One region of the Streptomyces sp. P1-3 genome, then DNA from elsewhere that is predicted to be linked to it. Evidence: riboswitches for the same ligand, from Rfam matches in the RefSeq annotation. Region 1 holds a riboswitch; the other holds the start of a gene.
The links. A riboswitch is a leader RNA that binds a small molecule or an ion and turns the genes downstream of it on or off. The one in region 1 is predicted to bind cyclic di-AMP.

Region 1 (5,454 bases):
ACCGAAGCGGCGATCCGCACCCGGCGAGGACGCTCGCGGTGCTATGGGCGAACCGGCCACCGGTGCCGAGTCGCCCGATGCCGAGTCGGCTCCGGTGGCCGGTGGCCCGTCGACGGTGGCCGTGGTCCGCCGTCGCTCGTGGCCGGTGGCCGGTAGCCCGTAGCCGCGAGGCGACCGGCCCGGCCGTCGTGGCGGCCGCGGGCGCGGGCTACGCTCCGAGGCCATGGACGCAACTCTGCACGCCTTCGTCGGCCTGCACATCATCGGTATCGCCGCGCTGCTCGGCGGCTTCCTCACACAGATGAAGCTGATAGGCGCGGGCGAGGCCCGGATGTCGCCCTCGATGCTGCACGGCGCGCTGACGATGCTGGTGACGGGCATCGCGCTGGTGGGGCTCAACCAGGCCGACGGCAACAGCCTTGACAACGTCAAGATCGGCGTGAAGATGGCGCTGCTCGTCGTCATCCTCGGCCTGGTCTACGTGAAGCGGGACGAGGAGAAGGTGCCCGCCCCGCTCCTCGGCACCGTCGGGCTGCTGACCACCGCCAACATCTTCATCGCGGTGATGTGGACCTGAGGAGCCCCCGAGGAGGCTCCGAGCAGGCTCTGAGCAGGCCGGTGCTACGCCGGGCGGACGCTCCCGTAGATCGGCATCTCGGTTATCGGCGCGATCTTCACGTTGTCACCCGGCTTCGGCGCGTGGATCATCATCCCGTCGCCTATGTACAGCCCGACGTGGCTGATGTCGTCGTAGAAGAAGACCAGGTCGCCCGGCTTGAGCTCGGACGTCGACACGCGCGTGCCGACCTTCACCTGGTCCCACGTGGTGCGCGGCAGCGTCACCCCCGACGCCTTCCACGCGGCCTGGGTCAGCCCCGAGCAGTCGAAGGAGTTCGGGCCGGTGGCGCCCCATACGTACGGCTTGCCTATCTGGGCGCGCGCGAACGCCACGGCCTGCGCGGCCTTGGTGGAGTCGGAGGGCGCTGACGGGTCCGTGGTGCCGGAGCCGGAGCCGGAGCCTGAGCCGCTGCCGGAACCAGTACCGCTGCCGTCGTCCCCCTGCTGCTCCTCCTGGCGCCTGCGCTCCTCCTCCGCCTGCCGCTGCTTCTCCGCCAGCTCGGCCGCCTTGCGCCGCGCCTCCGCTTCCTTCTTCTTCTCCAGCGCCGCCAGCCGTGCCTTCTCCTCCGCGGTCAGCTGGGACAGCAGCGCCCGGGCCTGGGACAGCTTCTCCTGGATCGTCTTCTTCTCGGCCTTGAGCTTCCGCTCCGACGCGGTCAGATCCGCCAGGCTCCGGGTGGCCTTGCCGCGCTGCCGGGCCAGCTCCGTCTGCTGCGTACGGAAGTCGTCGACCGCGTCCTTCTGCCGCCCGGTGAGCCGGTCCATCAGGTGGTTCTGGTCGACGAAGCCCTGCGGGTCGTCGGCCAGCAGCAGGGTCGCGGTGCCGTCCATCCCGCCGTGCCGGTACTGGGCGGCCGCGTACGCGCCCAGGGTGCGCCGTGCCTCGTTCATCTTCTCGGTACGGGTGGCGGCCTCGTCCAGCAAGCGGTTCACCTCGGTCCGCTGCTTGCCCGCGGCCTCCGTGGCCGCGTTGTACTTCTGCGTGGCGGTACCCGCCTGCCGGTAGAGGGCGTCGACCTTCTTCCTCACCTCCTCGACCGTCGGCTTCGGCGCCCGTGGCGCGGCGTTCGCCGTCTGCGACAGGAGGGTGACCGAGGCGAGGGCGGCGGTGGTGACACCCACGGCCGTGCGGCGGCCGGCGGGCGATTCGAGCAACCGGGGACGCGGTTTGCGGTGCGACGCCAAGGGAGGCGACTCCTTCCGTGGACCGCCTACCGGGTTAGCTGTCGGGTTCGGGCGTACGGAAGGCTGCCCTACGGCCGTACGTGCGACGTACGGGCCGATTCACCCCAGATGGTGCGGGTGGGTCCCCGGCTCCGGAACCGCCTGATGGGCGGGCCGGACTCGGCGGCGGCGGCACGCGCCGGCTTCGGTCGCCGGCAGGGAGCGGGCCGCCTGACGGAGCACGCTAGCCAACCTCTGGGGCACCTGGGAAGGCTGGTGTTCGATTTGTCCGAGATCTTTCCGTGACATTGTCGTGTCGGCTGTCAGTGCCGGGCCCTAGACTCGGTGGGCGATGAGCAGCAGCCTCTTTGACGACAGCTTCCTGGCGAACCTCGACGGCGCGGCACCCGGAGCCGCCCCCGAGGAGCTTCCGCCACCGCCGGAGGACCCCGAGCACGACGGGTATCCGGCCGGCCCGGCCGCGGAGGAGGTGCCGCACGACCTCTTCGGCGACACTTTTAGCGTGCCCGTACCCAGGGAGCCAGGCCAGGCCGGTCAGGCGCGGGAGCCGTACTACCGCAACGGCGCGCCCCGCCCCGCCGTGGACTCCGCCGCGCTGCTGGAGGGGCTGAACGACCAGCAGCGGGCCGCCGTCGAGCACCACGGCGCGCCGCTGCTCATCGTCGCGGGCGCCGGATCCGGCAAGACCCGCGTCCTCACCCACCGCATCGCCCACCTCCTCGGCGCGCGCAAGGTGCACCCCGGCTCCATCCTCGCGATCACCTTCACCAACAAGGCCGCGGGCGAGATGAAGGAGCGGGTCGAGGAGCTGGTGGGCCCGCGCGCCGGCGCCATGTGGGTGATGACCTTCCACAGCGCGTGCGTGCGCATCCTGCGCCGCGAGTCGAAGAAGCTGGGCTTCACGTCCTCGTTCTCGATCTACGACGCCGCCGACTCCAAGCGGCTGATGGCCCTGGTCTGCCGGGATCTGGATCTGGACCCCAAGCGCTTTCCGCCCAAGTCCTTCAGCGCGAAGATCTCCAGCCTCAAGAATGAGCTCATCGACGAGGAGACCTTCGCCGACCAGGCCGCCGACGGCTTCGAGAAGACGCTCGCCGAGGCGTACGCGATGTACCAGGCGCGGCTGCGCGAGGCCAATGCCCTGGACTTCGACGACCTCATCATGACCACGGTCAACCTGTTGCAGGCGTTCCCGGACGTCGCCGAGCACTACCGCCGCCGCTTCCGGCACGTCCTGGTGGACGAGTACCAGGACACCAACCACGCGCAGTACACGCTGGTGCGTGAGCTGGTCGGCACGGGCACTGACAATTTCGACCCGGCCGAGCTGTGTGTGGTGGGCGACGCCGACCAGTCCATCTACGCCTTCCGCGGCGCCACCATCCGCAACATCCTCCAGTTCGAGGAGGACTACCCGGACGCGCGCACCATCCTGCTGGAGCAGAACTACCGCTCCACGCAGACGATCCTCAGCGCGGCCAACGCCGTCATCGAGCGCAATGAGAACCGGCGGCCCAAGAACCTGTGGACCGAGGCCGGGGCCGGGGCCACCATCACCGGTTACGTCGCCGACACCGAGCACGACGAGGCGCAGTTCGTCGCCGACGAGATCGACCGGCTGACGGACGCGGGCGACGCCAAGGCCGGAGACGTCGCCGTCTTCTACCGCACCAACGCCCAGTCCCGTGTCTTCGAAGAGATCTTCATCCGGGTCGGCCTGCCCTACAAGGTCGTCGGCGGCGTGCGCTTCTACGAGCGCAAGGAGGTCCGGGATGTCCTGGCCTATCTGCGGGTGCTCGCCAACCCCGAGGACACCGTCCCGCTGCGCCGCGTCCTGAACGTGCCCAAGCGCGGTATCGGCGAGCGCGCCGAGGCCATGATCGAGGCCCTCGCGCTGCGCGAGAAGATCTCCTTCGCACAGGCCCTGCGCCGCGTGGACGACGCCTACGGCATGGCGGCGCGCTCCGCGATCGCGGTGAAGCGCTTCAACGTGCTGCTGGAGGAGCTGCGCACGATCGTGGAGTCCGGCGCCGGACCCGCCACCATCCTGGAGGCGGTGCTGGAGCGTACGGGATATCTGGCCGAGCTCCAGGCGTCCACGGACCCGCAGGACGAGACCCGTGTCGAGAACCTCCAGGAGCTGGCGGCCGTCGCCCTGGAATTCGAGCAGGAGCGGACCGAGGAGGAGCCGGGCACCCTGGCGGAGTTCCTGGAGCGGGTCGCGCTCGTCGCCGACTCCGACCAGATCCCCGACGAGGACGCGGAGGGCACCGGCGTCATCACCCTGATGACCCTGCACACCGCGAAGGGCCTGGAGTTCCCCGTCGTCTTCCTCACCGGCATGGAGGACGGCGTCTTCCCGCACATGCGCGCCCTCGGCCAGACCAAGGAGCTGGAGGAGGAGCGGCGGCTGGCGTATGTCGGCATCACGCGCGCGCGGGAGCGGCTGTACCTGACGCGGTCGACCCTGCGCAGCGCGTGGGGGCAGCCGGCGTACAACCCGCCGTCCCGCTTCCTGGAGGAGATCCCCGACCAGTACGTGCAGTGGAAGCGGACGGGGCCGTCGGCGCCGTCGGCCTCGATGGGCGCGGTGTCGGCGATCACCTCGGGCCTGTCGTCCGGGCTCTCCGCTTCGCGCGCCCGGGGTGGCGCGGGCGGTGCAAGCGGTTTCGCGACCCGGCGGGCCAAGGACCGTCCGGTGGTCTCGCTGGCCGTCGGAGACCGGGTCACGCACGACTCGTTCGGTCTGGGCACGGTGATGGCGGTCAAGGGCAGCGGCGACGGGGCGGAGGCCACGATCGACTTCGGCGACGAGAAGCCGAAGCGGCTGCTGCTGCGGTACGCGCCGGTGGAGAAGCTCTAGCGCTCGCGTCGCGCCGGGCGTTGTCCGCGCTCGGCGCTGTCCTGGCTGTCATGGCTGGACGGGCTTGCTGGACGGGCTTGGAAACAAGCCCGTCTGAGGGCCTACATCGGGTCGAGGCCGTGACCGCGCAGCCACGGCAGCGGGTCGACGGCCGAGCCGGCGCCCGGGCGCACCTCGAAGTGGAGGTGCGGGCCGGTGGAGTTGCCGGAGTTGCCCGAGTACGCGATGACGTCCCCGGCCTTCACGGAACCGGATCGGATCTTGGTGCTGCTCAGATGGCAGTACCAGGTCTCGGTGCCGTCGGGGGAGGTGACTATCGCCATGTTGCCGTACGCGCTGTTCCACTGCGTGCGGACGGTCCCGTCGGTGGCGGCCATGACCGGCGTGCCGTAGCTGACGGGGAAGTCGATGCCGGTGTGCACGGACATCCAGTTGATGCCCGCCTGGCCGTACTGGGCGCTGAGGCCGTGCTGCGCCACGGGGAGCGCGAACTTGGGGCGCAGCGCCTCCTTGCGGGCGGCCTCCTCGGCCTTGCGCTTGCGCTCGGCCGCCTGCCGCTCCTTGAGGTCGATGCGCTCCTGGGTGCGGTTGGCGCGGTCGGCGAAGTCGTCGGCGCGGTCGGCCAGTCCGGCGAGCTGGGTGTCCATCTTGCTGTTGGCCACCGAGGGCTTGACGGAGCCCGGGTCGGGCGCGGCCTGCGTCGTCGAGTCGTCCTTCTTGCCGTCCTCGCCGCCGATGCCGCCGACGGCGGCCGCGGCGACGGCCGTCACGCCCATGATGGCGACGGA
Region 2 (5,454 bases), 370 kb from region 1:
GAGCGCGGTCTCGCCCTCCGACTGCGTGCCGTCGTACAGGCTCGTGTCCAGACCGCACAGGGTGAAGCCGATCCGCTGGTAGGCGCGGATCGCGGGGGCGTTCACGTTGGTGACCTCCAGCCAGGCTGTGCGGGCGCCGCGGTCGTGGCCGTAGGCGAAGGCCCGGGTCATCAGGTGGCGGCCGATGCCCTGGCCTCGGTGGGTGGGGGCCACGGTGACCTGGCGGATGACCAGTCGGTGGTTCCAGTCCTCGTAGTCGAGTGCGATGAAGGCGCAGATGCGGTCGCCGTCCACCGCGACCACCGTGTGGTCGACCCGGTCGTCGTCCTCGTCGTCCTCGTCGTCCGGGAAGTGCTTCGTCAGGGGCGGGCGGACGGGTGCCGGGTGGAGCGAGAAGCCGGTCGCGGTCGCGGTGACCTCGTACACGGTGTCCGTGGTGAAGGAGTCGTCCAGCGCCGTGAGTTCGGCGTCGTCGGCCGGGGTCGCTGTGCGGTACATGTACGGGGGCGTCGTCATTGACCAACCTTCAAGCGATCGAATAGCGGCTGCGGCAGGCTTCGGATCCGGACAGACCGGCGGCCCTGGTGTCAAGGGGGGAGAGAGACCAGGGCCACCGGCGTATCAGGGCGTGGGGGGGAAGGAGGGAAGCAATGGGTGGGGGGCGCGGGCGTGCGGCGTCCGTTACGGGTTCTGGCCGTGCTCCCGCAGCCAGGCCAGCGGGTCGATCGGCGCTCCGCCGCCCGGTCGTACCTCCAGGTGCAGATGCGGTCCGGTCACATTGCCCGTGGCACCGACGCGTCCGATCACGTCACCCGTCGACACCGAGCCCGATGTCCGGACCATGGAGGACAGATGGCAGTACCAGATCTCCGTGCCGTCCTCCAGCGTGAGCACGATGCGGTAGCCGTACGACCCCGCCCAGCCGGCCTCGGTGATCGTCCCGCCGTGCACCGCCTTGACCGGGGTGCCGGTCGGGGCCGCGAAGTCCTGGCCCGTGTGGTCGGCCGACCACATGTCGCCTGCCTCGCCGAACGTCGAGGTCAGGGTGTACGAGGAGAGGGGAAGGGCGTAGGACGCGGCCAGCTTCGCGCGGCGCTCGGCCTCGGCCTTGCGGGCGGCCTCCGCCGCCTTGCGCTCGGCTTCCTCGGCGGCCTTCCGCTTGGCCTCCTCCTCGGCGGCCTTCCGCTCCGCGACGTCCTTCGCCTTCTGCTCCGCAGCCGCCTTCGCAGCGGCCTCGGCCTCCGCCCGCGCCGCCGCCGTCCACTCGGCCTCGTCGGCGGCCGTCTGCTGCTGCTCCGCCTGCTGCATGATGCGGGCGCGGAGCGCCTCGCCCGCGTCCGTGGTGCCGCTCGCCCGGTCCTCGGGGGTGAGCCCGGCCTGGGAGAGCGGAGTGGAGGAGCCCTGTGGGGCGGTCCCGGAGGAGTCGCCGCCGGAGATCAGCGGTCCGATGCCGGGAAGGTCCTCGGTGTCCGGGAGCGCGTCCCGCACCTCGTCGGCGACATGAGCCAGGTCCGGCATGGATATCGGGGCATTCGGCCGGTCCTTGGCGGTCGCCATGCCGCCCGCGCCGACCGCCGCGATGACACCGACGCCGAGCACGGCGCCGCTGCGCGCCATGGTCCCGCCCCGCTGCTTGGCGACCCGGTGCCTGCCGCGGACCGGGGCGACGGACTCCTCGGTGGGGTTCCACTCCTCCCACGGCTCGCCGTCGTCGGCGGCGCCGGGGGCGAAGACGGCGGTCCCGGAGGGCCCGGCTCCGCCGGAGATTCCGTACGGTGCCTCGTCAAGGGCAGACCTGTTGGACGCCACCGGGGCGCACTCCTTTCCTTCCTTCTCGCCTACCGGGTTAGCTGACGGGTTCGGAGCAGGAAGGTCTCCTACGGGCCCAGGTGCGGCCCGATTCACCCCAAGGTTGGTGGTTCCCCGGTTCCCTTGGTGTTGCTGGTGGTGCAGTGGTGGTGCGTAGGGATTCGGCGACGGCGCACGGTGCCGCCTCTGCGACGGCTGTGACGACCGCGCTGCGTTATCGAACGTTAATAGACCCGGCGACATGATTCCAAGCCGTTCCCCGGAATCCATGAACCTTTGACGCACACCAAACGGTCATTTGTGGGCAGTGTTGGGCGAGTTACCGCCCTGCCTGCCGCGCGGTGGCGCTGTGTTCCATGTACACGCAAACCTGACACGCCTGATCGTGTGTCAATCGTTATGCCGGGCGGGTCACCTTCGACTACGGCCCGTCACGCCCGAGGCGCCGCCATCACACCCGAGGCCCCCATCACGCCCGGGGCCGCCGGCGCGGGCTGTGGCCCGGACGCCACCGCGCCGCCGACGTGCGCTGGATCGCGAGCAGCGCCATGTCGTCCACCCCCGCCCCGCCCGTGTGCCGCGCCACATCCGCGACAAGGGCGTCCAGAAGGACGTCAGGGCCGCGGTGGGCCCGGCCGCTCAGCCACCCGACCGGGTCGTAGAACCGCCCCCGCCGGTCGCGCGCCTCGGTCACGCCGTCCGTGAAGAGCAGCAGCGTCGCGCCTTCGGGGAAGTCCACCGCCTCCACCCGGTCCGGCCATACGCCCAACTCGCCCATCCCCAGCGGCAGCGCCGGGGTCGCGGGCTCGGCCTCGTACACCGTGCCGTCAGCGTGGAGCAGCAGCGGAGCGGGGTGACCGCGGCTGATCAGGCGGACCGTGCCCTCGGCCGGCGGGATCTCGCCCAGTACGGCCGTGGTGAACCCCTCGAACCGGTCGATGCCCGCGCGCGTCGCACCCTCCCGGTCCAACGCCCGTTCCAGCCGGGCGGCCAGCCCCTCCAGCGCCGGCTCCTGCTCCGCCGCCTCCCGGAACGCCCCGACGACGACGGCCACCGCCTCCACCGCGCCCAGGCCCTTGCCTCGGACGTCGCCGACGATCAACCGTACGCCGTAGGGGGAGTCCTGCACGGCGTACAGGTCGCCTCCGATCCGGGCGTCGGCCTGCGCCGCCTCGTAGCGCGCCGCGATGCGCAGCCCGCCGAGCGCGGCGGGAGGGGCGGGCAGCACCGCCCGCTGCACGGCCTCGGCGATCCCGCGGGCGGACTCCAGCTGCTGGGTGCCCCGCCGTACGACCCGGTTGGTGACAAGGGCGAGGAGGGCGACGGTGAGGACGGTGGTGAACTCGACCATCGCCCCGGTCTGGCCCCGCATCCCGTGGACCACGGCCAGGACGAGCGCCGCGCCGGACGACGCGACGGCGGTGGCGACGGTCGTGCGCAGGGTGTTGAAGGGAGCGGCGATCAGCGGGGCGGCGGAGAGGAAGGGGGCGGCGGTGTAGTCGCGCGGGGTGATCACGTCGAACGCGACGCCACCAACGATCAGAACGGCCGAAATCCAGCGGGTGAAGCGACGGTTCCGGGCATCGCTCGCGTCCGGTGTCCTGCCCATGCGGGCGGCCCTGGACCCTCGCACCCGCACCGGCCACTCCCGTTGTCCGCTGTCCCACCGCCCCACAAGGCTCGCGGCTCCGGTGCGGGCGGGCGACTCGGTGTCGGCCATGTGGGGCAACGCGCCGGGCGGACTCAGGCCCGGGTGGACGACGGGCGAGGGCAGGCCGGACGGGGGCGGACTCAGGCCCGGGGAGACGACGGGCGGGGGCAGGCCTGGTGGCCGCCGTCCGGGCAGGCCGCGGCCGGGCCCTTCACGTCACAGGTCCACGCCGAGTGCCCGGGCCCGCCGGTCCGCCGCCAGCTCCGCCGCGACCTCGTCGAGATAGACCTCGCACACCAGCCGCCCGTCGCTCGTCAGGTTGTGCTCCAGCTCCCACAGACTGATCTCGTCCCCGCACGCCAGCAGGAACGCGTGCTCATAGAAGCGGCACCAGGTCGCGTCCCGTCCTCCCGAGCGGCGCCGCGGCTTCGGGGCGAGCGCGATGTCGTGCGCGAACGCGGTCGTGAGCAGCTGCTCGACCTCCTCGCCCGGCCGGTCGGCGTTCTCCGCACGGCGCAGCACGCGCCGCGCGTGGTCGGCGGAGTTGTCGGCCACGTACGCGCGCGACATCTCCAGCGGCACCGTGGAGTGCAGCAGTTGCTCGGGGAACCACACCGGGCCCTTCTCGAACTCCTCCCAGTCCTCGTCCTCCCAGCGGCCGCCGCCGGTGAGCTCGTGCACACGGCGCTCGGCAGCGGTGAGGGCCTCCTCGTCCAGGTACAGCTCGTACAGCAGGCTCCCGTCCCGGGCGGTGTTGTGCTCCAGCTCCCACAGCAGCCCACTGCTGCCGTCCGGCAGCAGGAAGACGTGCCTGAACGTGCTGTATCCCACCGGCCCTTGCGGCTCGTTGCACTGCCGGCACGACCGCAGTTCGGTCTGGTGCATCAGGGCGTCACGCAGCCGGGCGAGCTCCGTGTCGTCGAGCTCGAACGCGTTCTGGGCGCGGGCCAGAACCCCGTCAAGATGCTCGGCGGGCGACCCACCGGCTTCTGCGTGTCCCATGTCTCTACTCCTCCCGGACATCGACTCGCCGCGCCCCCGAAGCGACATCTCGCGACTTACCGTAGCGGCGTCGACACACCCCGCGTGCGGTGTTTGGCGAAGCCGTGAACCGCACTTCCTTCGCCCCCTCCTGCGGCGCTTGGCCGAGAATCATCACTCTGCGGGCTCGTACGGTGACGAATTCGGCCACATGCGGCGCGGGGCCGGAGAAGCCGGGAAGGGCCCCGTCTGGCACACGCTCCATCCGGTGGGGATCATGACCGGCGTGACCCTCGTGCTGAGCCGCGGCGACCTGCTCGCCGTGCTGGATCCGGAAGCCTGCGTCGCCTCCCTGCGGGAGGGGTTCCGCCGCGCCGGCACCGTAGGGGCGCGTGGCGGCGCGCCCGTGGACGGGCTGCGGATCCGTACGGATCTGCCGTTCCCCGGGACGGCCACGGCGCTCATCCCCGGGGTGCTGCCGGGGATCGAGGCGTACACGGTGAAGGTGAACGCCAAATTCCCCGGCGCCCGCCCGGCGCTGCGCGGGGTGGTCTGCCTGCACAGCGGCCAGGACGGCGAACTGCTCGCGCTGATGGACTCCGCCACCGTCACCGCCTGGCGTACGGGGCTGGCCGCGGCCCTCGGCACACATCTCCTGGCGCCCGCCGACCCGGCGGGAGGCGCGGTGCTCGGCGTCATCGGCGCGGGCGCCCAGGCCGAGATCGCCGTCGGCGGGCTGCGCCGCCTGCGCCGCTTCCGCGACCTGGCCGTCCACGACATCGACCCGGCGCGCGCCGCCGACTTCACGTCCCGGCACGGCGGCCGTACGGTCGCCTCGGCCGCCCGGGTCGCGGCGGCCGCCGACATCGTCGTGCTGGCGACCTGGTCACGCGCACCGTTGCTGCGCGCCGCGGACACCCGGCCGGGGCAGCACCTGACCACGCTCGGCGCCGACGAGCCCGGCAAGCAGGAACTCGCCGCCGACCTCCTCGAGACCGGACTCCTCGTCGTGG

Region 2: another riboswitch for cyclic di-AMP. It lies ahead of ACQUSR_RS17785 (M23 family metallopeptidase); the one in region 1 lies ahead of ACQUSR_RS19525 (NlpC/P60 family protein).

What each region holds. Positions count from the first base shown of each region.
Region 1 is NZ_CP192512.1:4,504,832-4,510,285, forward strand. It holds gene ACQUSR_RS19520 (hypothetical protein) at 224-577, shown strand; gene ACQUSR_RS19525 (NlpC/P60 family protein) at 622-1,803, opposite strand; cyclic di-AMP (ydaO/yuaA leader) riboswitch at 1,812-1,978, opposite strand; gene pcrA (DNA helicase PcrA) at 2,135-4,666, shown strand; gene ACQUSR_RS19535 (peptidoglycan DD-metalloendopeptidase family protein) at 4,768-5,454, opposite strand, start outside.
Region 2 is NZ_CP192512.1:4,131,921-4,137,374, reverse strand. It holds gene ACQUSR_RS17790 (GNAT family N-acetyltransferase) at 1-516, opposite strand, end outside; gene ACQUSR_RS17785 (M23 family metallopeptidase) at 682-1,809, opposite strand; cyclic di-AMP (ydaO/yuaA leader) riboswitch at 1,821-1,957, opposite strand; gene ACQUSR_RS17780 (PP2C family protein-serine/threonine phosphatase) at 2,279-3,529, opposite strand; gene ACQUSR_RS17775 (DUF6227 family protein) at 3,677-4,462, opposite strand; gene ACQUSR_RS17770 (ornithine cyclodeaminase family protein) at 4,728-5,454, shown strand, end outside.